Regions from separate parts of the Streptomyces sp. NPDC046759 genome, predicted to be linked through region 2. Evidence: riboswitches for the same ligand, from Rfam matches in the RefSeq annotation. Region 2 holds a riboswitch; each other region holds the start of a gene.

Region 1 (5,232 bases), on a different contig from region 2:
GGTCGGCGGAGGCCTCGTACGCGGCGAGCATGATCCGCTCGGCGATCCGCGTGGACAGGGCCCTGGCCTCCGGCGAGTCGAAGGGCAGGCGCAGCTTGAAGAAGACGTCCTGCAGACCCATCGCGCCGAGGCCCACCGGGCGCCACTTCGCGTTCGACCGGCCCGCCTGCTCGGTCGGGTAGAAGTTGATGTCGACCACGCGGTCGAGGAAGGTGACGGCCGTGCGGACGGTCTCGTCCAGCCGCTGCCAGTCGATGTCACCGGTCACGGTGTCGACGAAGGCACCCAGGTTGACGGACCCCAGGTTGCAGACCGCCGTCTCCCCGTCGTCGGTGACCTCCAGGATCTCCGTGCAGAGGTTGGAGGAGTGGACCACGTGCCCCGGCAGGGCCGTCTGGTTGGCGGTGCGGTTCGCCGCGTCCTTGAAGGTCATCCAGCCGTTGCCGGTCTGCGCGAGGGTCCGCATCATCCGGCCGTACAGCTCACGCGCGGACATGGTCTTCTTCGCCAGACCCGCAGCCTCGGCCTTGCGGTAGGCGGCGTCGAACTCCTCGCCCCACAGGTCCACCAGCTCCGGCACGTCCGCCGGGGAGAACAGCGACCACTGCTCGTCGGCGTTGACCCGGCGCATGAACTCGTCCGGGACCCAGTGCGCGAGGTTCAGGTTGTGCGTACGGCGGGCGTCCTCGCCGGTGTTGTCCCGCAGCTCGAGGAACTCCTCGATGTCGGAGTGCCAGGTCTCCAGGTACACGGCCGCGGCGCCCTTGCGCCGGCCGCCCTGGTTCACGGCGGCGACCGAGGCGTCCAGGGTCTTCAGGAACGGCACGATGCCGTTGGAGTGCCCGTTGGTGCCGCGGATCAGCGAACCGCGGCTGCGGATCCGGGAGTACGACAGACCGATGCCGCCGGCGTGCTTGGAGAGCCGGGCCACCTGGTGGTAGCGCTCGTAGATGGAGTCCAGCTCGTCCAGCGGGGAGTCGAGGAGGTAGCAGGACGACATCTGCGGGTGCCGCGTGCCGGAGTTGAAGAGGGTGGGGGAGGACGGGAGGTAGTCCAGGCGGCTCATGAGGCCGTAGAGCGCGGCGACTTCGTCCACGGAGCGGGTGGTGTCGTCCTCGGCGAGGCCGCTCGCGACCCGCAGCATGAAGTGCTGGGGGGTCTCGATGACCTTGCGGGTGATCGGGTGCCGCAGCAGGTACCGGCTGTGCAGGGTGCGCAGGCCGAAGTAGCCGAAACGGTCGTCGGCCCGGCGGTCGGTCAGCGCGTCCAGCCGCTCGGCGTGCAGCGTCACGAAGGCGGCGGTCCGGTCGGCGATCAGCCCCTCGCGGTGTCCCACGGCCACGGACTCGGTGAACGACGTCACGCCCTGCGAGGCGGCCTCGGCGCGGATGGAGACGGTCAGCAGCCGGGCGGCCAGCCGGGAGTAGGCGGGGTCCTCGGAGATGAGCCCGGCGGCGGCCTCCGTGGCCAGCTCCCGCAGTTCCGACTCGTCCGCACGAGCCGACCGGCCGCGCAGCGCGGCGGCGGCGACCCGGCCGGGGTCGGCGTCGGGGAGGTCGGCGGTCAGCTCGGTCAGGGTCCGCAGCAGCGCGGCACCGGGACCGTCGGTCTCCAGGGCGCCGGCTGAAGCCGGATCTGCTGGCGCGATGGTCACGTGGGGCTCTCCCTCGCTCGGCACGGGGGCCTTGCGGAGGGCAGGGGGCAGTCACGAGCGCACACGGCGTCGCGTCCACCGGCCCATCCCACGAGGCCCGGACGTCTCAGGGCACCCGGACCGGACGGCCGGGTGCGCTGCCGGCAGGTCCTCGGACTGACTCCTGGGCGCAGACGCGCACAAGTACACCGTTGCGGGACAGTTCCGGATTCGCACCGGATTCCCCTGCGGCGACAGCGAGCATGAGCATACATCTAGTGCCGGGCTGTCGCGTCACCCCCAGATGTTGTGTCGTGGCGGTCTCGGAGCGTCAACTCGTAGGTGAGCAGAGTGACGTCGAGCCGCTGGGGCAGCGGATTCCAGTCCCGCTCGGGTGTGCGCACGAAGCCCAGGCGTTCGTAGATGCGGTGGGCGGTGTGCATGGTGCGCTGGGTGGACAGGACGACGGCGGTGCAGCCCTCGGTGGACCGGGCGCGGTCGACGCAGGCGCGGACCAGGGTCTCGCCGGCGCCCTGCCCGCGGGCGGCCGCCGCCACGGCCAGCATGCGGATCTCGGCCTCTCCGGGGCGGGCGATGTCGGCCATGGGGCCGCCGTTCGGCACGAAGGCGACGCCGCCCAGCAGGATGTCGTCGCGGGTGGCCACGAGGAGCTCGGCTGCGCCCGCTCGTTCTGCCACGTTCCGCAACTCACCGAGGTACTCGTCGCTTTCGCCGAAGTCCAGGAGGCCGTCCTGGAGATAGGCCTGGGCCGTGATCTCGCCGAGGGCCTCGTAGTCGTGGGGAGCCGCCTGCCGGATGACGATGTCCATGGGGCCGAGTGTGCCGGACGGGTACGACGGCGGGCCGCCGGTTTCACCTGGGCCGGGGCCGGGTTGCGGGACGGGCCTGGAGTGCTTCCATGGAAGTGGGTGTGGGTGTCCGGCGGTCCTCCGTCCCGAGCAGGAACGGGCAGAGACGCGGGAGGAGACGCTCCATGCCGAAGATCGTCCGCCACCCACCGGGCAAGGACCGGCCGCGCAACGCACCCATGGCGACGCTCCCACTGAGGGGGCTGGGGCGCCGGATCAGACGCGTGTACCTGCGCCACTGGCACTGCCTGACGGTCCGTTGGGAGGCACGCCAGGACACCACACGATCCAAGAAGTGGCGCAGATGGGTCTCCTACACCAACGCCACCAGGGTCGTCTGGGCCGTCGCCGCGCTCGCCGTCCTCGCCTGGGCCGCCGAGGCCGTGTACATCTCCGTCGCGGGCGGGTCGAACTGGTTCGAGCACTGGCGGAAGAGCCCGGGGTTCGATGGAATCGTCCGCGTCGTCGGTCCCGTCCTGACCGCCTCGCTCGCCGCCGCGCTCTTCCTGTTCTGGTGGTACAGCTGGACCAAGCGCCGCTACCTGAAGAAGGCGCGCCGCGTCCCGCGGGAGCTGGTGGTCACCGCCGGACCGGACACCGCCGAGATCGTCGGCCGGGAGGAGGTCGCCCAGGTCATCACCCAGCGGCTGCGCGAGCGCGACACCCGCCGCCCCTACCTGCTCGTCGGCGGGGTGGGCGTGGGCAAGACCGCCGTCCTGGTGCGGCTCACCGAGATGCTCGCCGAGCAGGGTGCCGTCCCCGTGCCGATCCGGCTGCGGGACGCCACGGGCCCCGACCTGGACTTCGAGCGCATGGCCCAGAAGCGCTTCGCCGAGGCGGCGCCTCGCGGGGTACTGGCCCGCACCAAGACCGACCGTGTCTGGCAGCAGTTGCTCGCCGACGACAAGGTGGTCGTCCTCGCCGACGGCTTGGAGGAGGCCGTTCTCGACGAGGGCGTGCGGCAGGACCGGGACAACATCATCCGCCGGGCCATCGAACGCGCCCACGAGGAGCGGCTGCCCCTGGTCATCGCCTCCCGGCCGCACAGCCCGCTGGAGAGCACCCCCGCCGCCATCGTGGAGCTGGAACCCCTCAGTGAGGAGGAGGCGCTCGACTTCGTCGAGGCTCGCGTGCCGGAGACGGACGAGCGTCGCGTCGACTGGATCGTGGAGACGGCGGAGGTGACCGAGTCTCCCATCTACCTGCAGATCGCCCGGGAGTTGCACCAGCACGGAGACCTCGAGCGGGACCGCCGCAACGACCCTCGGCGCCTGGACTCCCGCAGCACGGACCGCAGCCAACTGCGGCTGTGGCTGCTGGAGACATGGGGGAACTCCCTGCTGGAGGGCCGGCTGCGCACGGAGGAGCCGCTGGGGGAGAGGGAGCGGCAGGACACCCTGGAGGTGGTTTCCGCCCTGGCCTGTGTGGGGCTCCTCCAGGACACCCTCGAGGTCGGCTTCACGGAGCTGGTGGACAACGACGTTCACCCCGGCCGGGCCAGGCGGGTGCGGGCGCATGCCGGGCATCTGTGGGAGCAGCGGGGCTGGGACCCGTCCGGCAAACGCGGCGGCGCCTTCTCCCAGTGGCACAGGCACCAGATCTGGAAGCTCCTGTGCGACGGGAGGGGCGAGGTGAGCAGGAGGCTCAGGGAGGGCAACCTGAGCCAGGGCTATGACGTTCTCGCCCACTACGCGAGCCACGCCGACAGACTGAAGCTGGTGGAGGGCTTCGACCAGAAGGTCCGCTTCCCGCACAGCATCCTGCAGGCGTACTTCGGCTACCGCACGCTCTACCGGCTGGGGGAGCGCGACGCGGGGGAACTGGTCGAGCAGGCGCTGCGGCCTCCGGGTCCCGGCAGGGAGTTGCTCATCGCTCTCGTGCTGCTGTCCCGCCGATGGGCGGCGGACCGGTCCGCGAAGGGCGGCGCGGTGACCGCCGGGCAGAGGAAACGTGCCGAGGGGGACCGGCGGCGGGCTCCCGTGCCGGGGCGGTCCCTGGCCCACCGGCTGCTGATCGCCGCCAACCGCCGCTCACCCGACCCGAAGGCGCTCGATCTCTACACGGCGGCCCTGGAGATCGAGTGCGTGGAGGACGACCCCAGGCTGCTCCATGCCATCGTCCGCACGGTGCACCGCCGGTGGCGGGTCTTCAAGGGCGACAAGCGCACCCTGGAGGAGGCGAAACTGGGGCTGCTCAGGCAGCTCGGCACAGCGCTGCGGGCCACCTCCGGCAGGATCGACACCACGCCGCTCTACCAGGAACTCTTCGAGATGGGCAAGGAGGAGCCGGCGTACTCGATCCGGCTGGCGGCCGCTCAGGAGTTCGGCAGCGGCGGCAACGACGCGTTCGCCGTGGTCCGCCGGTGGATCAACAAGCACACCGATCCCGTGCGGGAGTACAACGACAGGGTCAGCGGGCTGAAGGACTCGAGGAGGCGGCTGTGCGAGGTCTGGGCGGCGGACATGCAGAGGGTGAGAGCCGCCGCCATCGCACCCCAGGACCGGGACCGGCTCGTCACACAGCTGACACGCCGCCGGGAGTCCTTCGACCAGCAGTACCAGCGGGAACGCGACGTGCTGCTGCGGGAGTTCGTGATGCGGGCCTGGATGATCCCCATGCTCCTGGGCTCCGTCGAGGACAACCATCGTGACGAGGCCCGGGAGCGCCTCACCAAGTGGCTGTGGCACCTCGACCCGCGGTCGACCGGCGGTACTCCCGATCTGCCTCTCG
Region 2 (5,232 bases):
GGTCGCGGCCATCAGCGCGGTCGGCGTGGCCAGGCCGAGCGCGCACGGGCAGGCCACGACGAGCACGGCCACGCACGCGGTGACGGCGGCCTGCGGGTCGGCTCCGGCACCGAGCCAGAAGCCGAGACAGGTGACGGCCAGCGTCAGCACGACGGGGACGAAGACGCCCGCCACCGTGTCGGCCAGCCGCTGGGCCCGTGCCTTGCCGGCCTGGGCCTCGGTCACCAGCCGGGTGATCCGGGCGAGCTGGGTGTCGGCACCGACGGCCGTGGCCTTCACCAGGAGCAGCCCGCCGGCGTTGACGGCGGCACCGACCACCGACGAACCCGGCCCGACCTCGACGGGCTCGCTCTCTCCGGTGACCAGGGACAGATCCACGGCCGAACTGCCCTCCACCACCTGCCCGTCGGTGGCCACCCGCTCCCCCGGCCGCACGACGAAGACCTGTCCCGCTCTCAACCGCTCGATTGGGACGAGCAGTTCCACGCCGCCATCGCGCACGGTCACCTCTTTGACGGCGAGTCGAGCCAGCGACCTGAGCGCCAGCCCGGTCCCCCGCCGGGCCCGCGCCTCCAGGAACCGCCCCGCCAGGACGAACAGCGGCACACCGACGGCCGCTTCGAGATAGACGTGCGCCGCGCCGCCCGAAGCCGAGGGCACCAGGGTGAACGGCATCCGCATGCCGGGCTCTCCGGCACCGCCGAGGAACAGCGCGTAGGCGGACCAGGAGAAGGACGCCACCACACCCAGCGACACCAGGGTGTCCATGGTCGCCGCCGCGTGCCGAAGCCCACGCGTCGCACGCACATGGAAGGGCAACGCGCCCCACACGGCGACCGGCGCGGCCAGCGCGAAGCACAGCCACTGCCAGTCACGGAACTGCAGCGCGGGAACCATCGACAGCACGAGCACGGGCACCGCGAACAGCGCGGTGATCAGCAGCCGGTCCCGCTCCTGGCGAGCTCCCTCGGACTCGCCCGCGTCCTCGCCTCCGCGCGTCTCGGGCTGGCTGGGCGGTTCGGGCAGGGCAGCCGTGCAGCCGGCCTTCTCGACGGCGGCGACGAGTTCCTCGGGGCGGATCCGCGGCGGGTGGCTCACCCGCGCCCGTCCGGTGGCCAGATTGACGGTCGCCGTGACCCCGTCCAGCCTGCCGAGTTTCTTCTCGACGCGCCTCACGCAGGCCGCGCAGGTCATGCCGCCGACGGCCAGGTCGGTCGTCACCAGGTCGACGGTCACCGGTTCTCCGCCCATCAGTGGCCGCCTCCGTGCATGTCCCCCGTGTCGTCCGTGCGGCCGCCCCCGCCGGAACCGCCGTCACCCCGGCTCGTGCCGGTGGCGCCGTGCATGCCGGGCGCGACGGGCCCTGCGGCGGCACCGACGGCGTACGACACCGTGAACAGCAGCGACAGCAGGAGAAGGAATCCGCACAGGGCGGGCGGAGGCACTAGCTTCCGCGACACCGCACCCGCGCCGGAGGAGATGTGCCGGGACTCGTCCATCAACCGCGACTCCAGATCACGTTCGTACGGCGTCGGCCGGATCGCGCCGTACTGCATCAGGAGTCGGGGCCGCCGGGGGTCGAGTTCCGGAGCATCGTCGTGGTCCGCGTCACGTGAGGGACGACGGTGCCTGCTTCGCGACGACGATCGTCATGCCTCTCGGGACACGCAGTGTTCGAGCAGCGCGGCCACCGGGCCCTCGACGAGCCGGTAGCGCACGATTCGGCCGTCCTTCTCGCCGTGGACGATGCCTGCGGTGCGCAGCAGGCGCAGGGCCTGGGACACGGCGGTGTCCCTCATGCCGGTGGCTACGGCGAGGTCGGAGACGGCGATGGGCCCGGCCTCGTGGAGGGCGAGCAGCAGGGACAGGCGGCCGGGATCCGAGAGCAGAGAGAAGCGGTCGGCCCAGACGCGTACACGCTCGGGCTCGCCGACGGCGGCGATGGCGTCGCAGACGCGATGGCCGTCGATGGTGCGCTGCCCGGCGCGTTCCGCGGGGACGAGATGCATGGACCCATCATCGCAGTCCGCGAAATCCCGCCTCAATACCTGCACGATTGTGCAGCCTTGCAGCCTCGACCTCCGGCCTTCTAGGGTGAGCGGGCCGTGGTGTTCGGGAAGACCGGTGACAGTCCCTCAGGGGCTCAGTCCGGAGCGGCCCTCGCCACTGTGATCGGGGAGTTCCCGCCCCATGCATTGCCACTGGCCGCGCGGCCGGGAAGGCAGGGGCGGGCGCGTCGACCCGTCAGCCAGGAGACCGGCCACGGCAGCACGATGCTGATCCACGAGGTGCTGGAGCGTGACCGTATGACCATGCCCGAAGGCGTGCCCGAATCCGCCGCCTCCCCTTCCTTTCGCTGGCGGCGCGAGGACACGGTGCGGACCGCGGGCCTCCTGGCCGTGATCGTCGCCTTGCACGTGGTCGCCTTCGGGATCCTCTTCCTCCTCGTGGTCCCGCGCCACTACGAGGTGGGGACCAAGGCGTTCGGGGTGGGCCTCGGCATCACGGCCTACACCCTCGGCATGCGGCACGCGTTCGACGCCGACCACATCGCCGCGATCGACAACACCACCCGCAAGCTGATGGCCGACGGCAAGCGGCCGGTCTCGGTGGGCTTCTGGTTCGCGCTCGGGCACTCCAGCGTGGTCGTCGTCATGGCGGCGCTGGTCGCGGGCGGCGCGAAGCTCGCGGGCACCCTGATGAACGACGGATCCCGGACCCACCAGGTCCTCGGCACCCTGGGCACCACGGTCTCCGGCGGCTTCCTGTACCTGATCGCCGCGCTCAACCTCGCGGCACTGTTCGGCATCGTCCGTGTCTTCAGGGCCATGCGCGCCGGACGCTACGACGAAGCGGAGCTGGAGGCCCACCTCGACTCGCGCGGCTTCATGAACCGCATACTCGGCCGCCTCACCAGGTCGATCCGCCGCCCCGGCCAGATGTTCCCGCTCGGCTTCCTCTTCGGCATCGGCTTCGACACCACCACCGAAGTCCTGCTCCTCGCCCTGGCCGGCAACGGCGCCGCGGCCGGCCTGCCCTGGTACGCGGTCCTCTGCCTGCCCCTCCTCTTCGCCGCCGGCATGAGCCTCTTCGACACCCTCGACGGCACCTTCATGAACTTCGCCTACCAGTGGGCGTTCTCCAACCCCGTCCGCAAGGTGTTCTACAACCTCACCATCACCGGCCTGTCCATCGCCGTCGCCTTCTTCGTCGGCACCATCGAGCTGCTCGGCGTCCTGCACGACAAGCTCGGGCTGAGCGACGGCGTCAGCGGCTGGATCGCGGGCCTGGACCTCGACAACGTCGGCTACGTCATCGTCGGCCTGTTCGTCGTCGTCTGGGCCGTGGCCATCGGCTACTGGCGCCTGGCCAAGGTCGAGGAACGCTGGGGCACCCACACCGCCGACGCCGGCTGACGACGCCGGCAGCGGTGTCCGGGGCCCTGCGGGTGCGGACCGACAGGTCGGTGCCCTTGGGAAGTGGTGCCGGAGCAGGCCGCGGGATTCGCTGGAGCCGCGCTGCCGGGGGCCGGCCGGGTCGCAGAGGCGGACCGGGATGCCGGTGGCGATGGTGAACGCGCCACAGGCGCCCATCTCGCTTCCCTGTGCCCGTGTCAGAGACGGTCGCAGTGGTGACCAGCGCGTCCCTGACACGTTCGGCGCCATGGTCGCCGGGCAGATGAAGGGGCACGACACAGCGGGTGACACGCCCGGCCAGGGGGCCGATGGCCGATCCGGACGGTGGATTGTGACCGGAGCCTCCCGGTGAAGCACCTGCCGATTTCCCGGCCCGCATCGATAATGACCTTGTGCGCTCACTAGTCAGGAACTCCATCCTGCCCCTGACGCTGGTCATCATCGGGGCAGCCGCAGTGGTGGGCGACGCCGCGGGGGAAACCCATGCGGCCAGAAGCAGCGGGCGCAGCGGTTTCGGCAAGTCCGGCGAGCCGGGCCAGGCCTCGCGGGACGAGGACCAGGACCACTCCGCGACGGCCCCGGCCGCGGACGGCAACGCGTACACCCCCCGCAGGACCGAGGAGAACGCCCGGATCGGCGCGGTCTTCGAGAAGGACGACCAGGGTGCCCACTTCTGCACGGCGAGCGTGGTGCAGAGTCCGGGCCGGAACATGCTGATCACCGCGGCCCACTGCGCCTTCGACGCCGACTCCGGACAGCCGCTGAACGACCTGGTCTTCGCCCCCGGCTACCGCAACGGCGACGGACCCACCGGCCTGTGGAAGGTCAGCAAGGTGGTCGTCGACGACCGCTGGGCCGAGTCGCAGGACGAGGATCTCGACGTCGCCTTCCTCGTCGTCGACCAGAAGGACGGCAAGGACATCCAGGACGTCCTGGGCGGCAACGCCCTCGGAATCAACCGCGGCTTCGACAACAAGGTCAAGATCACCGGCTATCCCAGCAGTCGTGACACCCCCGTCTCGTGCCAGAACCGCACCACGAAGTTCAGCGACACCCAGCTGCGCATCCAGTGCACCGACCTCGAGGACGGGACCAGCGGCAGCCCCTGGCTCGCCGACTACGACCCCAAGAGCCACACCGGCACGGTCGTCGGCGTCCTGGGCGGCCATGAGGGCGGCGGCGCCCAGGCCGATGTCTCGTACGCCGCGTACTTCGACGACGACATCGCCAAGCTCTACCGGCGCGCCCAGGACGAGGACTGAGCCCAGCTCATCCGCACCCCGCTCACGGCGAAGGGCCGTAGCCGCCAAGCGTGCCGGGGAGGGACGGCGGCCCGGAGCCGACCATGGGGATTACGATGGCCTGCCCTGGTGGCTCACCCTGCTGACCAGCCTGAACGCCATGCGGGACCGATGGCGGCGATGCTCGTGCCGAGACCACACACAGCCGGTCCCGTACTCTTCCTCCGAGCCGCCGCGCAGCCCGGCTCCGGAGGGGGCAGGGACAACCGCGAGGGAGACGGCATGGGAGCCGCTGACCGGCAGAGCGCCGGAAACTGGAACGGGACCGGCGACCCGTCGGGGACCAGAGGTGGTCATGCGAGCGAGTACGGCCACGACTACGAATACAGGAATCCTCCCGAGCCGATACCCCACCCCGGCTACCGGCCCGATGCCGAGACGGGCCACATTCCCCCTCCGGCCACCATCGGCCATCGGCACGCCCCCATGAGGGGCAACGGGCCCGTGACGGTGACCGATGCCAGACATGGCTCCGCCCACGGTCCTGGAGCGGGCGCCGACGGTCACGGTCACGG
Region 3 (5,232 bases), on a different contig from region 2:
TGCTCGCCTGGGACGGCGCCGCCGACCATCACCGCGCGGAACTGATCGCGTGCCTCGCCGACCCGCTTCGCACCCGGACCTTCACGCCGTCCTGCGACGACGCCGGCTGCCCGGTCCGCTGGTGCGCCCTGGTTCCGCTCGCCGCCGACGGCGCCGCCCCCGGCGCCCTGGCCGTGTTCGCCGCCGCCGAGTCCACCGCTCTCCTGCGGGCCACCGAGGAAGCGGCCCGTCGGCTGTCCGTGGAGCTCGCCCTGGCCGACCTCGACCGGGCCCGCGCCGGCGCCCACGAGGCCGAGGTCCGGGCCCTGCGCGCCCAGATCTCCCCGCACTTCATCTACAACTCCCTCGCGAGCATCGCCTCCTTCGTCCGCACCGACCCCGGGCGCGCCCGTGAACTCCTGCTGGAATTCGCCGACTTCACCCGCTACTCCTTCCGCCGCGAGGGTGACTTCACCACCCTTGCCGAGGAGCTGCGCTCCATCGAGCAGTACCTCGAACTCGCCCGCGCCCGCTTCGGCCGCCGCCTCCGCGTCACCCTGCGGATCGCTCCCGAAGTGCTCCCCGTGGCGCTGCCCTTCCTCTGCCTGCAGCCGCTCGTGGAGAACGCCCTCAAACACGGCCTGGAGGAGTCCGTGGAGCGCAGTACCGTCACGATCATCGCCGAGGACGAGGGCACCGAGGCCCGGGTCGTCATCGAGGACAACGGCATCGGCATGGAACCGGAACGCCTGCGCGCGATCCTGCGCGGCACCGCCGGTCCGGCCACCGGCATCGGCCTGAGCAACGTCGACCGCCGGCTGCGCCAGGTCTACGGCGACGACCACGGCCTCGTCATCGAGACGGGCGTCGGAGCGGGCACGAAGATCACCCTCCGCGTCCCGAAGTTCCACCCGGGTGTCCAGCCCCAGGCGCAGGCCCCGCCGTCGTGACCGGCCTTCGTGCCCCCCATACCTGCCTTGCCGAACTGCCATGGTCCGCGCGGCTCTTGACACTGCCGGTCGCGTGGGTGTGCGCGGGAGCGCCCCACACGGCCGGTGGGTTCTCCATCCGTGGATGGAGGGCGGCGGAGAGCTCTCCATCGACCCATGGGTGGTGGTGGTCCGCCGGGTGCGCGGAGCAGTCTTGAGGCATGGGGAATCTGCACTCGGCACTGGTCCTGACCACCAGCATCTGCATCCTGGTCTTCGTCGCGGCGTGGGTCGTGGGCGCCGTCTACTTCGGCGTGAGGAGCCCGGCCGGTCCGCGCGCCTGGGCGCACGGACTGCGCCGCACCCTGCCGCGCCGGCTGCTGCTGATCGCGGGCGTCTCTGCGTTCTTCGCGCTGGTCGGACACTCCCGGGGCTTCTGGCGTCACCTGCAGTACTGGCAGCCCGCGCCGGCGCTCGCGGGAGCCGCCCTCGCCGTCGCCTCGACCGCCCTGCTGTTGTGGGCCCGCTGGGTCCTGGGCACCATGTGGGCCAGCGTCCCGACCGTCCAGGAACACCACGAGCTGCGCACGAGTGGTCCTTACCGGCTGGTCCGTCACCCCATCTACACCGGTCTGCTCGGCCTGGTCACCGGCTCCATGCTGGCCTGCGGCTTCGGGGTCTGGACGGCTTTCCCGGCGGTCACCGTCCCCTGGCTGCTGCGGCGGGTCCGGATCGAGGACGGCCTGATGGCCCGGCAGTTCGGCCCCGCGTACGACGCCTACCGCGCCGAAGTCCCGGCGCTGATACCCCGCATACGTCCCGCCCGGACCGGCGCCCAGCATGCCGGCACCGGGCAGCGGTAGCCGGGGCGGCGCCGTGCGGGGCTTCTGCCCGGTGATGGGATGATGACCGGCGATACAGGGCGACGGCGGTCCGAGGAAGCCGGTGCGAATCCGGCGCGGTCCCGCCACTGTGACCGGTGAGCGAGTTCCGGCAGGCCACCACCGCGACGGGGGTGGGCAGGGGGCCCGCGACGACCCGGGAGCCAGGAGACTCACGCGGTCGCCTCCTCGACGGACTCCGGGGCGGATCTCCCCGGGAGGGGAGTGGGCGGAATGCCCGAGAATCCGGTGGATCAGGCGTCGTACGACACTGAGACGGACAGCGGGGCGGTGCCGTGCCGGGTCGTCGTGTGCCGGGACTGCTGCTGCGGCAGTCCCAAGGTGACCGGGGTGGATCACGTGGCGCAGACCGCGCGTCTTCAGGCGGAATTGCCGGTGCGCGTCTCCGAGTGCCTCGACGCCTGCGATCAGGCCAACGTCGTCGTCGTACAGCCGTCCTCCGCGGGGCGTGCCGCCGGTGCGCGGCCGGTATGGCTCGGGCTGGTCAACGATCCGGACGCGACCGAGGACATCGTCACCTGGGTGCGCGCCGGCGGACCCGGTGTGGCTCCCCTGCCGGACATCCTCGATCTGTACGCCTTCACACCGCCGGGGCGCCGTGCGGATGCCCGGTGACGGAGCCGGCCGGGCCGCCGCGGACCACCGGGCCGGTCCGGAACTCGGCTTGCAGGCCGTCGGGTTGCGCGTCACCGGTGAGAACGAGCCGGAGCCACCTGGGACTTGCCCGGCGCCGCACGGACCGTCAGGGGGAGAGGAAGATCACGTCACGGGAGGCGGTCTTGGCCGTGTGCGCGTCACGCGGTACGGTCTGTCCGATATCGACGACGGCGAGACGGAAGCCGGTGGGAATCCGGCACGGTCGCGCCACTGTATGCGGGACCCTCGGAGGGGACTCGTGAGTCAGACCCGTGGCCGTCGTCCTGTGCACCACCGAGATGGGACGCGAACTCCCAGAGGAGGTCCTGCCATGGCGCAGACCGTCGCCCAGCCGACAGCCACTACCCCCGCCGTCCCCGCCAAGCTGCCGCTGAAGGCGATTGCTCCGTGGGCCGTCTTCTTCGGCATCCTCATGCTGATCCTGCTGTACTTCGTCGGCGCCGAACAGGGCGCCACCTCCGTGTTCAACGGCGCGGACGTCCACGAGTGGGTGCACGACGCCCGCCACCTGCTCGGCTTCCCCTGCCACTGACGCGAGGGCACCGCACAGGCATGAACTCCGCAACCGTACGGAACCTTCTCGTGCGGGGCATGCTCGCCGGCCTGGCCGCCGGCGTGCTCGCCCTGATCGTGGCGTATGTGCTCGGTGAGCCGAGCGTCGGCAAGGCGATCAGCTTCGAGGAAGCCCACTCCCACGAGCACGAGATGGAGGTCGTCTCGCGGTCCCTGCAGTCCACCGCCGGCCTCGCGACCGGCGTGCTGGTCTACGGGGCCGCCTTCGGCGGAATCGCCGCGCTCGCCTTCTGTTTCGCGCTGGGCCGCGTGGGCCGTTTCAGCCCGCGCGCCACGGCGCTGCTGCTGTCGGGCTGCGCCTTGCTCGCCGTGTACGTCGTGCCGTTCCTGAAGTACCCGGCCAACCCGCCGTCGGTGGGCAGCGCCGACACCATCGGCAAACGGACCACACTGTACTTCCTGATGATGCTGCTCAGTGTGCTGCTGGCGGTCGCCGCCACCATCCTGGGCAAGAGTCTGGCGCCCAGAACGGGCACCTGGTGGGCGGCCGTGGTCGCGATCGTCGCGTTCGTCGTCGTCATCGGCCTGGCCTACCAGTTCCTGCCGGTCGTCAACGAAGTGCCGAAGAACTTCCCGGCCACCCTGCTGTGGCGGTTCCGGCTCTCCACCCTGGCCATTCAGCTGAGCCTCTGGACAGGCTTCGGCCTGCTCTTCGGCGAGCTGGCGGAACGGCTGCTGAACCCCGGACCGGCGAAGGCAGCGGCCGCGCGGACGGTTCCGGCCGCGCGCTGACTCCTCCGGGACCCAGAGGGCCTTCGGAACCGTCCGAGGGCTCTCCGGCGTTCTCCGGACACCGAAGCGCACGGAACCCGGCAGCCCGGTCCACCGGTCGGCAGTCTCTAGTAGGACTCCGGCACGGCGAGCGGACGCCCCAGACGCAGGTTCCAGCGCCCGGCCCGGCCACTGAGTTCCGTCACGGTCAGCGGCGGCACGTCGAGGCGCCAGAAGACCGAGGCGGGCAGGCCCAGCGCGTGGACGACCGCCGCCCGCACCACCTCCGGCTCGACCACGGCGAGCGTACGGCCCGGCAGGGTCTGCGCGTCGCTCAGCCAGCGCGCCACCCGCCCGCACAGGTCCTGCACGGACTCGCCTCCATGCGGTGCGGAACCGGGGTCCCCGAGCCACCGTCCCACTGCCTCCGGCTCGGCGGTCCCCACCTCCTCCAGGGTGCGTCCGCGCCAGCGGCCCACGTCGAGACCCGCCAACTCCGGCACCGGCACGTCGTCGAGGCCCAGCGCGGCGGCCGTCTCCCGGCAGCGCACCCCGGGCGAGGAGAGGACGCGGGCCGCGGCGGGCAACGACCCGGCCGCCGACCGGGCCCTCGCCGCGCCGCCGTCCTCGATCGGGCCGCCGTCGTCGAATCGGGCCTGCCGGGACGACGCGCTCATGGCGGGGGAGACGAGAAGCACACGGCTGGTCACGAGGTCGCTCCTGCTGCTGGCGCGGTCGGCGGGTGCGGGACTCCTGCCGCACCGCCGCGAACCTAACACCTCGTCACGCAGGCCCGGTCGCCCTGACTGCCCGGCAGCCCCGCCGAGCGTCCCCTCAGTAGCCGCCCAGCAGGGATCCGGCTCACCCTCGACGAGGGCAACAACATCGCCGGTCTCGGACGCCTGCGGCAAACAGCAGCACATGCTCGGTCATCGGGGCATGCACGAGCCCCGTCTGCTGTCCCGGAGCATCTACCTGCACAAGGGCATGCCGATCGGTGCCGCCGCCCACCAGACCGGAACCGTGCGCTTCGGCACCGACCCGGCGTCCTCGGCCCTGGACGTCAACTGCAGGGCCCACGACCTCGACAACCTCTCCGTCGTCGGCACGAGCTTCTTCCTGAGCATCGGCGCGGTCAACCCGTCCCTGACGGCCATCGCCAACGCCCTCCGCGTGGGCGACCACCTGCTGGAACGGCTGAGCTGACCCTGCGCCGGCGCCCCCGACTCCGACCGGGCGAAGATCCTCAGCCGGGCAGCGCAACGCGGTCCGCTCCGGCATGCCGCCGCCCCTCCGCGGTGCTTGTCTGATTGCCCGGACCGCCGGGCGACGGGCCCGGCGAAAGCGGGCACGCAGTGGAGGAGCAGCACATCGTGAGTTCCACCGAGGGCGCACCCCAGGGCGTGATCCCGTCCCACCTGCTGCGGGGGCAGAAGGCACTCGTGACCGGCGCGAACTCCGGAATCGGCAGGGCGACGGCC

Evidence for each region. Region 2 has a riboswitch for cobalamin ahead of ABZ919_RS15580 (HoxN/HupN/NixA family nickel/cobalt transporter). Riboswitches for the same ligand answer to the same signal wherever they lie in the genome.
Region 1: another riboswitch for cobalamin. It lies ahead of ABZ919_RS30300 (ribonucleoside-diphosphate reductase subunit alpha); the one in region 2 lies ahead of ABZ919_RS15580 (HoxN/HupN/NixA family nickel/cobalt transporter).
Region 3: another riboswitch for cobalamin. It lies ahead of ABZ919_RS00955 ((2Fe-2S) ferredoxin domain-containing protein); the one in region 2 lies ahead of ABZ919_RS15580 (HoxN/HupN/NixA family nickel/cobalt transporter).

The regions. Positions count from the first base shown of each region.
Region 1 covers NZ_JBEYYJ010000026.1:103,377-108,608, forward strand. The annotation lists gene ABZ919_RS30300 (ribonucleoside-diphosphate reductase subunit alpha) at 1-1,654, opposite strand, end outside; cobalamin riboswitch at 1,779-1,911, opposite strand; gene ABZ919_RS30305 (GNAT family N-acetyltransferase) at 1,909-2,463, opposite strand; gene ABZ919_RS30310 (ATP-binding protein) at 2,628-5,232, shown strand, end outside.
Region 2 covers NZ_JBEYYJ010000009.1:252,019-257,250, forward strand. The annotation lists partial or broken gene ABZ919_RS15565 (heavy metal translocating P-type ATPase) at 1-1,251, opposite strand, end outside; gene ABZ919_RS15570 (hypothetical protein) at 1,251-1,499, opposite strand; gene ABZ919_RS15575 (metalloregulator ArsR/SmtB family transcription factor) at 1,650-2,009, opposite strand; cobalamin riboswitch at 2,090-2,280, shown strand; gene ABZ919_RS15580 (HoxN/HupN/NixA family nickel/cobalt transporter) at 2,307-3,416, shown strand; partial or broken gene ABZ919_RS15585 (IS30 family transposase) at 3,471-3,732, opposite strand; gene ABZ919_RS15590 (trypsin-like serine protease) at 3,809-4,678, shown strand; partial or broken gene ABZ919_RS15595 (hypothetical protein) at 4,940-5,232, shown strand, end outside.
Region 3 covers NZ_JBEYYJ010000001.1:207,339-212,570, reverse strand. The annotation lists gene ABZ919_RS00965 (histidine kinase) at 1-929, shown strand, start outside; gene ABZ919_RS00960 (isoprenylcysteine carboxylmethyltransferase family protein) at 1,130-1,771, shown strand; cobalamin riboswitch at 1,844-1,964, shown strand; gene ABZ919_RS00955 ((2Fe-2S) ferredoxin domain-containing protein) at 2,024-2,425, shown strand; cobalamin riboswitch at 2,599-2,741, shown strand; gene ABZ919_RS00950 (CbtB-domain containing protein) at 2,778-2,999, shown strand; gene ABZ919_RS00945 (CbtA family protein) at 3,020-3,772, shown strand; gene ABZ919_RS00940 (histidine phosphatase family protein) at 3,880-4,461, opposite strand; partial or broken gene ABZ919_RS00935 (GMC family oxidoreductase) at 4,603-4,957, shown strand; gene ABZ919_RS00930 (SDR family oxidoreductase) at 5,125-5,232, shown strand, end outside.